4 regions of the Streptomyces sp. NPDC048434 genome follow, and region 4 is predicted to be linked to each of the others. Evidence: riboswitches for the same ligand, from Rfam matches in the RefSeq annotation. Region 4 holds a riboswitch; each other region holds the start of a gene.
What was found. Region 4 has a riboswitch for cobalamin ahead of ACGFWI_RS21765 (ribonucleoside-diphosphate reductase subunit alpha). Riboswitches for the same ligand answer to the same signal wherever they lie in the genome.
Positions count from the first base shown of each region.

Region 1: another riboswitch for cobalamin. It lies ahead of ACGFWI_RS11280 (HoxN/HupN/NixA family nickel/cobalt transporter); the one in region 4 lies ahead of ACGFWI_RS21765 (ribonucleoside-diphosphate reductase subunit alpha).
Region 2: another riboswitch for cobalamin. It lies ahead of thiI (tRNA uracil 4-sulfurtransferase ThiI); the one in region 4 lies ahead of ACGFWI_RS21765 (ribonucleoside-diphosphate reductase subunit alpha).
Region 3: another riboswitch for cobalamin. It lies ahead of ACGFWI_RS36205 (cobalamin biosynthesis protein); the one in region 4 lies ahead of ACGFWI_RS21765 (ribonucleoside-diphosphate reductase subunit alpha).

Region 1 is NZ_JBICXQ010000007.1:246,998-250,354, forward strand. Features, by position in the region: gene ACGFWI_RS11270 (DoxX family protein) at 1-137, shown strand, start outside; gene ACGFWI_RS11275 (VOC family protein) at 303-803, shown strand; gene ACGFWI_RS11280 (HoxN/HupN/NixA family nickel/cobalt transporter) at 872-2,044, opposite strand; cobalamin riboswitch at 2,075-2,282, opposite strand; gene ACGFWI_RS11285 (alpha/beta fold hydrolase) at 2,433-3,281, opposite strand; gene ACGFWI_RS11290 (MarR family winged helix-turn-helix transcriptional regulator) at 3,278-3,357, opposite strand, start outside.
Region 2 is NZ_JBICXQ010000003.1:317,778-321,134, reverse strand. Features, by position in the region: gene ACGFWI_RS05590 (NAD(P)-dependent oxidoreductase) at 1-245, shown strand, start outside; gene ACGFWI_RS05585 (iron-containing alcohol dehydrogenase family protein) at 311-1,480, shown strand; cobalamin riboswitch at 1,657-1,875, shown strand; gene thiI (tRNA uracil 4-sulfurtransferase ThiI) at 2,028-3,357, shown strand, end outside.
Region 3 is NZ_JBICXQ010000044.1:35,605-38,961, forward strand. Features, by position in the region: gene ACGFWI_RS36195 (caspase family protein) at 1-530, opposite strand, end outside; gene ACGFWI_RS36200 (hypothetical protein) at 536-979, opposite strand; cobalamin riboswitch at 1,182-1,335, shown strand; gene ACGFWI_RS36205 (cobalamin biosynthesis protein) at 1,468-2,529, shown strand; gene ACGFWI_RS36210 (cobyric acid synthase) at 2,540-3,357, shown strand, end outside.
Region 4 is NZ_JBICXQ010000018.1:59,310-62,666, forward strand. Features, by position in the region: gene mctP (monocarboxylate uptake permease MctP) at 1-1,036, shown strand, start outside; cobalamin riboswitch at 1,264-1,427, shown strand; gene ACGFWI_RS21765 (ribonucleoside-diphosphate reductase subunit alpha) at 1,589-3,357, shown strand, end outside.

The DNA of each region.
Region 1 (3,357 bases), on a different contig from region 4:
TGGCGCTGACCGGGCCCGGCCGCTACGCCATCGACCGCCTCCTGCCGGGCCTGCGCGCACACCGGCCGGTCCACGGCGTGGCCGCGCTGGTGCTGGGTGTGGTGCTGGCGGGCGCGGTTCTGCTGGTCCGGAAGTGACCCGGAAGTGAGCCGCTCCCCGCACTTCGGGCACCCGGGCCGAAAACGGCCGGATCCCGGCCGGAGGAATTCGGGCAGCGGCGGGGCGGGCGGGGTAGATCAGGAGTGGGGGAGGGCACGGCGGCCCCCGGCGGTGTCGTGGCAGGAGATCGGAGAGCAGGCTGCATGTCCGTACGACGTCTGAACCACGCGGTGCTCTACGTCCGTGATGTGGCGCGGTCGGTCGCTTTCTACACCGAGGCCCTCGGGCTCGCGGTGGGGATCGAGGTCCCGGGACGGGCCGCGTTCCTCGGCGCTCCCGGCTCACTCAACGATCATGATCTGGCGCTGTTCGCGGTGGGGCCGGATGCGCCGGGGCCCGAGGCCGGGCGGGTCGGGCTCTACCACCTGGCCTGGGAAATCGGCACGCTCGGTGAGCTGGTCGCGGCCCATGCGCAGCTCGTCGAGCGGGGCGCGCTGGTGGGGTCGAGTGATCACCTCGTCGCCAAGTCGCTGTACGCCAAGGACCCGGACGGCAATGAGTTCGAGGTGATGTGGCGGGTCCCGCGGGAGGACTGGCCCGGTTCGGACCAGCCGGAGCGGCTGCTGCCACTCGATCTGGCGGCGGCGCTGGAGCGCTGGGGGCCGGATCTGGTGACGGGTTCGGCGGCCGGTTCGGCCACCTGAAAGGGCGGCTGTGGCCCGACGCCGATACGGGCGCCGGGGACGTACGGGGCGCGTGCGGCTGACGCGCCTCAGGAGCCCGGCGCGGCCTGCTCCGCCGACCCCGTCTGTTCCGCCGCCTCCGTCCGCTGCGCCGACTTCGTTCGCTCCGCCCGCTCCGCCCAGCGCTTTTCGACGCCGGCCAGTCGCCAGTACGCCAGCGCCGCGGCCCACACCACCATGAACAGGCCGACGATGAGGAAGCCCGCATTGCCGAGGTCCAGGCCGGAAATCCAGCCGGTCAGCGGGTCGTTGAGGGCGAGCTTCTCGTGCAGCACGGTCACCAGCTCGATCGTGCCGATGAAGAAGGCGACGGCGATCGACAGGCCGGTGATGGTGAGGTTGTAGTAGACCTTGCGCACCGGGTTGGAGAACGCCCACTGGTAGGCGAAGTTCATGAAGGTGCCGTCGAGGGTGTCGAACAGGCTCATCCCGGCGGCGAAGAGCAGCGGCAGGCACAGCACGGCGTACCAGGGCAGGCCGGCCGCGGCGCCACTGCCGGCCATCACCATCAGGGTCACTTCGGTCGCGGTGTCGAAGCCGAGCCCGAAGAGGAAGCCGAGCGGGAACATCTGGCCGGGACGGGAGATCGAGCGGGTGAACCGTCCCAGGAAGCGGTTCATGAAGCCGCGCGCATTGAGGCGCTGTTCCAGCTCGGCCTCGTCGTAGTGGCCGTTGCGCATACCGCGGAAGACCCGCCAGATCCCCGTCAGGGCGATCAGGTTGAGGGCGGCGATGAGGTAGAGAAAGGTGCCCGAGATCGTGGTGCCGACCGTGCCCAGGATCTGGTGCGTACGGGACTCGTCGTTGAGCAGGGTGCCCGCGAGCTGGGCGCCGCCCGCCACCAGGGCCGCCATTGCGACGACCATGCTGGAGTGGCCGAGGGCGAACCAGAAGCCGACCGAGACGGGCCGCTTGCCGTCGGCCATCAGCTTGCGGGTGGTGTTGTCGATCGCGGCGATGTGGTCGGCGTCGAAGGCGTGCCGCATACCGAGGGTGTATGCGGTGATGCCGAGACCCACCCCGAAGACCTGGCTGCCCACCGCGTAGTGATGGGGCACCACGAGCAGGAAGAGCACGCCGAAGGCGATGAGATGCAGACCGGCTATGACGGCCATCAGGCCCGCGGTGCGGACGGTGTCCTGCCGGCGCCAGCGGAAGGCGGTGGAGGCAGGGGTGGGTCGGGTATCGGTGGACAGGACCATCCGGCGGTTACGCTCCAGCACCTCGTGGATCAGTTCGTGAGATGCCGTGGCCGGTCTCCTGGCTTACGGGTGCACGCGCCCGCCCCCGCCTTCCCGGCCGCGGCCAGTGGCGCCGCAGGCGCGCCGTGCGCCTGCGGAAGGGGCGGAAACTCCCCGATCACAGTGGCGAGGGCCGCTCCGGTCTGGGACCACAAGGTCCGTCACCGGCTTCCCGAACACCACGGCCCGGTCACTCTAACTGCCACCAGGGAGGGGTGAGGTGCACGGGGCTTGCCCGTGGCCCGGGAGGGAGCACTCCCCGGGCGCGGCCGGCCGTTCCACGGGGCGGTCGTTGCCACCGCGGCCGCCCTCGGAGCCGGTGGTCCCAGGGGCCGTGGTCCGCGGTGGGTCAGTGGTCCAGGGAGGAGAGGAAGGTGTGGAGTTCGCGGTCGAAGAGCGCGGTGTTCTCCAGATTGACCATATGGGCCGCCCCCGGTATCCGGACTCTTCGGGCGCCGGGAACGGTCAGCGCTATCGCATGGGCATTGGCGGAGATGTCACTGCTGTCGAGGTCGCCGTCGAACACGACCGTCGGCACCCGGATCTCGCCCAGGCGGCCCGCGGCGCCGACCTCAAGGGGCATACCGGCACCCGCACCCTCGGCATGCACCTCCACATTGGCCTCGGCCGAGGCGCGCATCCGCTCGCGGAATCCCGGGTGCACCGCGGACGGTTCGCGATGCGGTCCGTCCACCCACATCCGCAGGAAGTGCTCGACATACCGTTCCGCGCCGTCCGGTGTGCCGATCGCCGCCACCTGCGCCTTGATGTGCTCCAGGAGGAAGGGGTCGGTGAAGGCGCGGCCGCTGATGCCGGGGGAGGCCAGCGCGAGGGCCGTCACCCGCTCCGGGCGGGCTATGGCGGCGTCGAGCGCGACCCGCGCACCATGGGAGAGGCCGACGAGGACGGCGCCGGGAACATCGAGCGCGTCCAGCAGGGCACAGAGGTCGTCGTGGTTGGCGTAGTCCCCGGCCACGGTGGAGGACAGGCCGTGGCCGCGGAAGTCGTAACGGATCGCGCGCAGGCCGGAGTTCACCAGCCAGGCGAACTGCTCGTCCCACATGTGCTGGTCGAGCATGCCGCCGTGGAGCAGCACCACCGCGGGGCCCGAGCCGGCCGTCTCGTAGAACAGCTCACCGTCGTCGATCGGCACGAGCCCGTTGTCGATCTCGGACCAGGCGGTGATTCGTCGGGTCATCTTGCGGGCCGTCCTTTGTGTACCGGATGCGATGAACTGGGCGTGATGCCATTGTCGTCGCTATTGCCGCCGCTGC
Region 2 (3,357 bases), on a different contig from region 4:
ACGACTCATTCGCGATGGCACTCGCCTGCAAGGACCTTGGGCTCGCCATCGACCTCGGCCGGGACCTGGGTGTGTCCACCGAGCTGTCCGCCCTGGTCGAGCAGATCTACCGCCGCGCCAAGGCCGAGCACGGCGACCTCGCGGGCGAGATGAGCCCCGTCCGCCTCTACGAGTCGCTCGCCGGCCGGGAGTTCCGTCTGCCGAATCCGGCCGCCGCGCTGGACGACGCGGCACTGGTGCTCTGAGGCGCCGGAAGGCACCGCCGGACACGCTCCCACGCTCACACTCACCCACATCAGGAGCCGCACCCATGGCCTCTCCTCAGCGCGACAGCCTCGCGCCGCTGAGCATCGACCCCATCTGCCGCATCGAGTTCGGGCCCGGTCACATCGACCGGCTCCCCGAGCTGATCACGACCACGGGCCGGCACCGCGCCTTCGTCGTCACCGACCGGGGTCTGCGCGCAGCGGGCGTCGTCGAACGCGTCCTGAAGATCCTCGACTCCGGCGGGATCGAGTACGCCGTTCACGACGAGGTGGCGCCCAACCCCTCCACCGGCGACGTCGACGCGGGCGCCAGGCGGGCCCGCGCCTTCGGGCCGGCCGCGGTCGTCGCGCTCGGCGGCGGCTCCGTTCTCGACGCGGCGAAGGGCATCTCCCTGCTCGTCGGCAATCCGGACGCGGTTGCCGCCGACGCCGGCCGTCTATGGGAAGCGGCCGACGGACTGCCGCTCATCGCGATCCCCACCACGTCCGGCACGGGGGCGGAGACCAACGGCTTCGGGGTGATCGAGGACGCCGGAGCCTGCCGCAAGGTGTATCTCGGTCACCCTTCCGTGAAGCCCCGAATCGCCCTGCTGGACCCTGAGTTGACGCTCGGTCTGCCCGCTCCGGCCACCGCCGCCACCGGCATCGACGCACTCGTCCACGGCATCGAGTCGCTGGCCTCACGCGGCGCGAACCCGGTCTCCGTCGCCTACGCCACGCAGGCCGTGACGATGGTGAGCGGCGCGCTGCCCACCGCGTACCGGGACGGCTCGGACCTCGACGCCCGCGCCGCACTGATGCTGGGCGCCCACCTCGCCGGCCAGGCCCTCACCCTGTCCGGACTCGGCCTCGTCCACGGAATCGGCCACGCGCTCACCGCCCACACCGGAACCCCGCACGGAGTGGCCCTGGCCGCCGTACTGGAGGAGGTCATGGTGTTCAGCGCTCCGGCGGCCCGGGACGCGTACGAGCAGGTGGGACGGGCCATGCGCCGCACCCCGCCCGCGGACGGCGACTGGGCACGGGCCACGGTGCAGGCCGTGCGCGAGATCTCCGGAACACTGGACGTCAAGCGGCCCCTGCGCGAACTGGGCGCCGACCGCGGAATGCTGCCGGCCATCGCCGCGGGAGCGGTCGCGGACGCGGTGACCAAGAACGCTCCGCTGCTGCCGAGCGAGGCGGAGGTGCTGGAGATCCTCACCCGGGTGTACTGACGGGCGGCGCGGAATCGCGGGGGGCGGATGCGGAGTTTCGTCCCTGGGCGGCGAGGCCCGGGGCGCGACCCCGCGCCCTCGCTGTTCCTCGAACGAGGGGGCCGCACGGCTCGCGCAGGTCGACGGTTGGGGCCGGTCGAGCTTCGCCTCGTGCACGGGCCACGCGCCGCCTTGTCTACCCTGGACCCGCAGCTGGTTCACCCCGCCCGCCAGACGGGGTGTCGCAAGAGGGAATCCGGTGGAAGTCCGGGACTGCCTCGCAGCGGTGAGTGGGAACGACCGCCGTCATGAAGCACTGGGTCCGTGTGTGACCTGGGAAGCGACGGCCAGTAGGCGTCCCGTCCTTCGGGATGTGCCCACAAGTCCGAAGACCTGCCACTGCTCGTGCGCGGTGCGATCACCACGCACGCCTCCATGGCGACCCGGTAGCGGGACCGCTGAGTGAGTGGTGCGTTTCACCCCACCGTGCCCGTGGTGCGCGGGGCGGGCCCGCATCCCGTTCGCGGCCCGGCGCCGGTCCTCACGACGACTCGCGAAGGAGAGTTTCGTGCCCGGCGAAGCGAGCGTTCCCTCCGTCCCTTCTCCCCGTACGCCCCGCCCAAGCGGGCCCTGTGTCCTGCTCAAGCATGGTGAGATCTTCCTCAGGGGCCGCAATCGGCACCTGTTCATCGAGCGGCTGCACGACAACCTCCGCCGCGCGCTGCGGGGCGTCGGCGGCTCCACGTGGATCAAGTCCGGCCAGAGCGTCACCGTGCTCGGCGGCGAGGTCCCTCTGGATGTCCTCGTGGAGCGCGCCCGACGGGTGATCGGGTTCAACTCGGTGGAGCCCGCCCTGCGCGTCCCGAGCACCGTTACGGACCTCACCGAGGCAGCCGTGGAAGCGCTCGCCGGCGCCCGTGCCGAGCGACCCGGAATCAGTTTCGCCGTGCGGGTCAAGCGCCGGGACAAGACCTTCGAGATGACCTCGTCGCAGTTCGAGCGCTTTCTCGGGGCACGGGTCCAGGAGGCCCTGGGGCCCGTACCGGTGAACCTCTCCAGCCCGGATGTGCGGGTCTCGGTCGAGATCGACCGCACGGAGAGCTATCTCTCCTGGATCCGTCACCAGGGGCCTGGCGGACTCCCCGTCGGTTCCGGCGGACGTGCCCTGGTGCTGCTCTCCGGCGGGTACGACTCGCCGGTGGCCGCCTACCGGGCGATGCGTCGTGGACTGGGCTGCGACTTCGTCCACTTCACCGGCGCTCCGTACACGAACGCCGCTTCCGTGTACAAGGCTTACGCCCTCGCCCGGGAACTCAACCGCTACCAGCCCGGTGGGCGGCTGCATGTCATCGCGCTCGGCCACGCCCAGAAGCAACTGGCCATCGCGGGGGCCGGCAGGCTCCAGGTCGTCGCGCAACGACGGCTGATGGTCCGTGCCGCTTCCGCGCTGGCGGGCCGGACGCGAGCGGAGGCCCTGGTGACGGGTGACAGCCTGGGACAGGTGGCCAGCCAGACCCTGGCGAACATGGCCGCCGTCGACGAGGCCGCCGCCCTGCCGGTGCTACGGCCGCTGGTCGGCTGGGAGAAGCAGGAGATCATCGACGAGGCCCGGTCCATCGGCACCGCGGAGATCTCCGTGCTGCCGGACGAGGACTGCTGCAAGCTCCTCGCACCGTCCCGGGTCTCCCTCCGGGCCGGACTGACCGACCTGCGTTCGGTGGAGAAGCGCCTCGACCTGGACGACGTGGTGGACAGTCTGCTGCGCGATGTCCAGGTCATGTACCCGGGCGAGACCGACGGAGAGACGGAGCCCGGCGCGGACAGCCCTGACGGCGGCTCCGCGCCCGGCAGCCCTGGCCCGGCCGTGTGTGCAACGGGGCCGTCCGGGGCGGTGTCCT
Region 3 (3,357 bases), on a different contig from region 4:
TTGAAGACGCTGCCTCCGGTGGGTTCCTCGCCGCTGAAGATACGGCGGTTGGGCTGCGCGGCCATCAGCAGCGAAGTGGGCTTGCGGCAGGCGTAGAAGGCCTCGCTCGAGTTGCCGGCGTAACAGCACTCCAGGACGACCACGATCCGGTCGGCCCGCGCGTTGTCCACATAGGACAGCACCGTGTCCTGCCACGAGACGGTCTTGTGACGCCGTTCCGAGGCGCCGACCATGAGTTGCAGATTGCCGCCGTCGCGGCCCACCCGGCCGTGGCCGGAGAAGTACACCAGCAGCAGGCCGCGCGCCTCCTGGGTGACCGCGTCCAGCGCCTGTTCCACCTCCCAGGGCTCCTGGGGCCGGCAGGTGATGACCTCGCCCTTGGTGAACAGATCGGTGCCGGGGGCGAGCAGGGCCTGCTCCAGTTTCCGGGCGTTGTCCTTCACCGCGGGCAGCGGGCGCAGCGTGCGGTAGTCGTCGACACAGATCAGCAGCGCCCGGTTGACCTTGCCCCGTGCGTCGTATTCGGACATCCGGCTCAGTCCCCTGCGGTGCTGCCGCTCTCGTCCGCCGGGCTGCCGGGATCGGGGCGTTCGGGGGCCACGGCGCCCGGCCCCGCGTCGCCGAGCGCGTGCAGGTCCCCGTCGCCGCCCCCGACCGCGACGGCGGGCCGTTCGCCGGTGTCGCGTTCCTCCCGGCGCCGTCGCAGCCACTCCTGCAGGGCGATGCTGAGACTTTTGCTGACTTCGGCGGCGACGGCGCCGACGATGACCAGGATCAGATCGTCGACACCGAGGGCCATGTCGCGGGGGCCGTCGTCGCTCTCGTCCGCCGGCCGTGGCCGCAGCTCCCAGTCGTGCCGGCGCCGGTCCAGCCACGGCTCGCGCTCCAGCCACGCCTTGAGGTCCTCGATGTCCTGCTCCGGATTGTTCGTGCCCGTGATCCTGATGCGGATCTCGTGGCGGTCAGCGCGCTGCGTCATCCCCCGGCCCCCTTCCGGCGGCCCCATCGCCGCCGTGCACCAGATAGTGACGTGAGATCAGGGGCGCAGGCAACCGTCTGTGACACGACTGCCACGCTGTGGCGTGCACCACAGGGCGTGCCACAGGGCACCGTCGCAGGTCAAGGGTGAGTTGACGGGCATTCGCGGGGCGTGGTGGACTGCCGGAGCCATTCGGCGACAGATGAGGAAGTCCGGTGAGAATCCGGCGCGGTCCCGCCACTGTCACCGGGGAGCGTTCCTCCAGCGAAGGCCACGGTCCGCCTCGCGTACGTCCGATGACGTACGCAGGGACTGGAAGGCCGGAGGACTCGCCGATCCGGGGAGCCAGGAGACTCTTGTCGCCGTCACGTCGAGCCAGGGCGCGGACCCTGAGTGAGGACATACCGCCATGCCCGGCCGCCCTTCGAGATCTCCACTGCCCGCTGTCGCAGGGCCCCTTCGGCACGCCCTGGCGGCGGTCTGATCCGATGCGCGGCGAACACGCGGGATATGCGTGCGGCGCGGCCCTCGGCTTCCTCGGTGACCTGATCGCGGCGGACCCGCGGCGCGGCCATCCGGTGGCCGCCTTCGGCCGGGCCGCGGGCGCCGTCGAGCGCCGGCTGTGGCGCGATCACCGCGGATACGGGGCGGCTCACGCCGTGCTGTGCGCGGGCGGTGCCGCCGCCGGTGCCGCGCTGCTGCAGCGCGCGGTACGGGCCGCCGCCCCGGCTCCGCTGCGCGGCGGAGCCCGGATCGCGCTGACCGCGGCGACGGTCTGGGCCGTGCTGGGCGGCACCTCACTCGGCCGCGAGGCCCGCGCCGTCGGCGGTGCGCTGACGGCGGGCGACCTGGACGTGGCGCGGGAGCGGCTGCCGCATCTGTGCGGGCGCGATCCACAGGCGCTGGACGGGCCCCAGATGGCCCGCGCGGTGGTGGAGTCGGTCGCCGAGAACACCTCGGACGCCGTGGTGGGCGCCCTGGTCTGGGGCGCGCTGGGCGGGGTGCCCGGCCTGGTGGCGTTCCGGGCGGTGAACACCCTGGACGCGATGGTGGGGCACAAGTCGCCGCGCCACCGCCGCTTCGGCTGGGCCTCGGCCCGGCTCGACGACCTCGCCGGCTGGCCCGGCTCCCGGCTGACCGCCGCGCTCACCGTGCTCGCGGGCCCCGACCGGCGCGGTGCGCTGCGGGCCTGGCGGGCGGACGGCGGCGCGCACCCGAGCCCCAACGCGGGCCCCGTGGAGGCCTCGTTCGCGGGCGCGCTGGGTGTCCGGCTGGGCGGCACGCTGGCGTACGGCGGGCGGGTGGAACACCGTCCGGTGCTCAACGACGGGGCGCCGCCGGTCGCGGTGCCCGACATCGCCCGGGCCGTGCGGCTCTCGCGCCGGGTGAGCGTGCTGGCGCTGGTGACGACGGTGGCGGCGCGGCCGGCGGCCGGCGCGCTACGCCGGGCCCTGTTGCGCACCACCCGCCCGGCCGCAGGCGCAGTGACGCGCAGGGCCGCACGTGCGGTGGCGCGTACGGCTCACGACAGCCGGGGTCCCGGCGCATGAGGAGGACCCGGTGAACGGGCGGTTGAAGGCATCCGGTGGGGCCGTCGGCGGTGGCCTGTTGGTGGCCGGTACGACGTCCGACGCCGGCAAGAGCGTGGTGACGGCGGGCATCTGCCGCTGGCTGGCCCGGCAGGGCGTGCGGGTGGCGCCGTTCAAGGCGCAGAACATGTCGCTGAATTCGTTCGTCACGCGCGAGGGCGCGGAGATCGGACGGGCCCAGGCGATGCAGGCCGCCGCGGCGCGGGTGGAGCCGACCGCGCTGATGAACCCCGTACTGCTCAAGCCCGGCAGCGACCGCAGCAGCCAGGTGGTGCTGCTGGGGAAGCCGGTGGGCGAGCTCAGCGCCCGGGGCTACCACGAGGGGCGCCAGGAGCAGTTGCTCGGCACGGTCACCGACTGCCTCCAGGAGCTGCGGCGTACCCACGACGCGGTGATCTGCGAGGGCGCCGGCAGCCCCGCCGAGATCAATCTGCGGCGGACCGACATCGTGAACATGGGCCTTGCGCGGGCCGCCCGGATCCCGGTGATGGTGGTCGGCGACATCGACCGCGGCGGGGTGTTCGCCTCCTTCTTCGGCACCACCGCGCTGCTGTCCAAGGAGGACCAGGCGCTGGTCGCGGGGTATCTCGTCAATAAGTTCCGGGGCGATGTCACGCTGCTGGAGCCGGGCTTGGAGATGCTGCGCGGTCTCACCGGGCGGCAGACGCTGGGCGTACTGCCCTTCTCGCACGGTCTGGGCATCGACGAGGAGGACGGTCTGCGGGTGTCCCTGCGCGGTGCGGTGCGCGAGAGCGTGGTGGCGCCGCCGCACGGCGCCCAGGTGCTGCG
Region 4 (3,357 bases):
GGACGGGCTGATCTACCTCGTCATCACCGTCGCGATCATCTACATCCCGATCAAGCTGGGCGGCTTCGACGCGATCTTCGACACGGCCGGCAAGGCGCTCGCCCAGCCCGGCCCGGTCGCCGGCAAACCGCGTGGCGAGCTGATCAGCGGCCCCAACGCCCAATGGGGGTATGCGACCTTGGCGCTCGGCTCGGCGCTGGCGCTCTTCATGTACCCGCACTCGATCACCGCGACGCTGTCCTCGCGCAGCCGCAATGTGATCCGCCGCAACACCACCATCCTGCCGCTGTACTCCCTCATGCTGGGCCTGCTGGCGCTGCTCGGCTTCATGGCGATCAAGGCCGGCACGGACATCCAGGGCAACCCGCAGCTGGCCATCCCGCAGCTCTTCGAGGACATGTTCCCGAGCTGGTTCTCCGGCGTGGCGTTCGCCGCGATCGGCATCGGCGCGCTGGTGCCCGCGGCCATCATGTCCATCGCCGCGGCCAACCTCTTCACCCGCAACGTCTACAAGGACTTCCTCAAACAGGACGCCACTCCCGAGCAGGAGCACAAGGTCGCCAAGCTGGTCTCGCTGCTGGTGAAGGTCGGCGCGCTGGTCTTCGTCCTCACCATGGACAAGACGATCGCGATCAACTTCCAGCTGCTGGGCGGCATCTGGATCCTGCAGACCATGCCGTCCCTGGTCGGTGGCCTGTTCACCCGCTGGTTCCACCGCTGGGCACTGCTGGGCGGCTGGGCGGTCGGCATGCTCTACGGCACGCTCGCGGCATACGGCGTCGCCAGTCCGACCCAGGCCCACTTCGGCGGCTCCAGCAAGGAGATCCCGGGCATCGGTGAAATCGGCTACATCGGCCTGACCGCCTTCGTCCTGAACGTCGTCGTGACGGTCGTCCTGACCATCGTCCTCAAGGCCGTCAACGCCCCCGAAGGCACCGACGAAACCAGCCCCGCCGACTATGCGGCAGACGCCGGCGACGAGGGCGTCGCCGCCGAACTGCCCCCCGCCACGGCAGGCGCACCGGCCGGCCACTGAACCACCGGCCCGCACACGGCTACGGGCCGCCACGTCCCCCGGGGCGCGGCGGCCCGTAGCCGTTTCCTGCCCCAAGGCGCGGCCCGTGGCGGGCCGGCGAGCGCGGTCATGGAGCCCTCCCCTGCTGCGCCGGACGGGCCGGGTTGCGTGCCGCAGGCCAGGGGGGAAGCCACTGACAGGCACTGTGTGATCACTCACGACACACTAGATGTGGTGGTGCAAGTGAAGAGGCGCCACCACATGTATGCTCGACCTCGCTGTCGCCGCAGGGGAATCCGGTGGGAATCCGGAACTGTCCCGCAACGGTGTTGGAGCGGGCTCGGTCGGCCGAACAACGGCCCTGGCACGCGCCCGTGAAGTCCGAAGACCTGCCGACGGTACGCCCGCACCGCCATGGGTGCGGACGTCGATACGTCCGGGCCCCGAGGGTTGGGCCGGTGGACGCCGCGCGGTGTGCCCGCGCACCCCTGACCAACACGGGGTGCCGCATGCCCGCGTGCGCCCGTCGCGTCCCTCTCCTCCTGGCCCCCGCCGAGTGAGGGAGAGCACCACGTGACCATCGCGCCAACGGAGCCCGCGTCAGACGCCGAGGTCGTGCCGCCCGCGGTGGCCACGCCTGCCGGTCCCGCCGACGGCGGACCGGGCGAGGACGGTCCGGGCGTCGCCCTGTTGCGCACCCTGACCGACCTGACCGCGGACCTGACCGCGACCGACCCCGGCAAGGTGGCCGCCGCCGCCCTGCGCGGCCGGCACGCGGGCTCCGACGAGGCCGAACTGCGGTCGCTGGCCACGGACGCCGCCGCCGGTCTGATCGGTGACGAGCCGCAGTACTCCAAGCTCGCCGCGCGTCTGCTCACCCTTGCCATCGCGGAGGAGGCGGCCGGACAGGGGGCGGTCGCCTTCTCCGCCTCCGTCGAAACCGGCCACCGCGAGGGCCTGATCGCCGATGAGACCGCGGAGTTCGTACGGACCCACGCGGCCCGTCTGGACGCGCTGGTCGACAAGGCGCTGGCCGACGGTGCCGATGACCGGTTCGGCTACTTCGGACTGCGCACCCTGCACTCGCGCTACCTCCTGCGCCACCCCACCACCCGTCAGGTCATCGAGACCCCCCAGCACTTCCTGCTGCGGGTGGCCTGCGGCCTCGCCGAGGACCACAGCGAGCGCGCGCTGGACGAGGTCGCCGAGCTCTACCGCCTCACCAGCTCGCTGTCCTACCTCCCCTCCTCCCCCACCCTCTTCAACTCCGGTACCCGCCACCCGCAGATGTCGTCCTGCTATCTGCTGGACTCGCCGCTGGACGAGCTGGACTCGATCTACGACCGCTACCACCAGGTCGCGCGGCTCTCGAAGCACGCGGGCGGCATCGGCCTCTCCTACTCCCGCATCCGCGCCCGCGGTTCGCTGATCCGCGGCACCAACGGGCACTCCAACGGCATCGTGCCGTTCCTGCGCACCCTGGACGCCTCGGTCGCGGCCGTGAACCAGGGCGGCCGGCGCAAGGGCGCCGCCTGTGTCTACCTGGAGACCTGGCACGCCGACATCGAGGAGTTCCTGGAGCTGCGCGACAACACCGGTGAGGAGGCCCGCCGTACGCACAACCTGAACATCGCCCACTGGATCCCGGACGAGTTCATGCGCCGCGTGGAGGCGGACGCCGACTGGTCGCTGTTCTCGCCCTCGGACGCCCCGGAGCTGGTGGACCTGTGGGGCGACGCGTTCGACGCCGCCTACCGCAAGGCCGAGGCCGAGGGCCGGGCGCTCAAGCAGATCCCGGCCCGGGTGCTGTACTCCCGCATGATGCGCACCCTGGCGCAGACCGGCAACGGCTGGATGACGTTCAAGGACGCCGCCAACCGCACCGCCAACCAGACCGCCGAGCCCGGCCAGGTCGTGCACTCCTCCAACCTGTGCACCGAGATCCTGGAGGTGACGAACGACGGGGAGACCGCGGTCTGCAACCTGGGATCGGTGAACCTCGCCGCGCACCTGGGCGACGAGGCCGCCGGCTGGGAGGAGGCGATGGACTGGGAGCGGCTGGACGCCACGGTCCGTACCGCCGTCACCTTCCTCGACCGTGTGGTGGACATCAACTTCTACCCGACCGAGCAGGCCGGGACCTCCAACTCCCGCTGGCGCCCGGTGGGTCTGGGACTGATGGGCCTGCAGGACGTGTTCTTCCGGCTGCGGCTGCCCTTCGACTCGCCGGAGGCGCGGGAGCTGTCGACCCGGATCTCCGAGCGCATCATGCTCGCCGCCTACGAGGCGTCCGCCGACCTCGCCGAGCGGCACGGCCCGCACCCGGCGTGGTCCGCGACCCG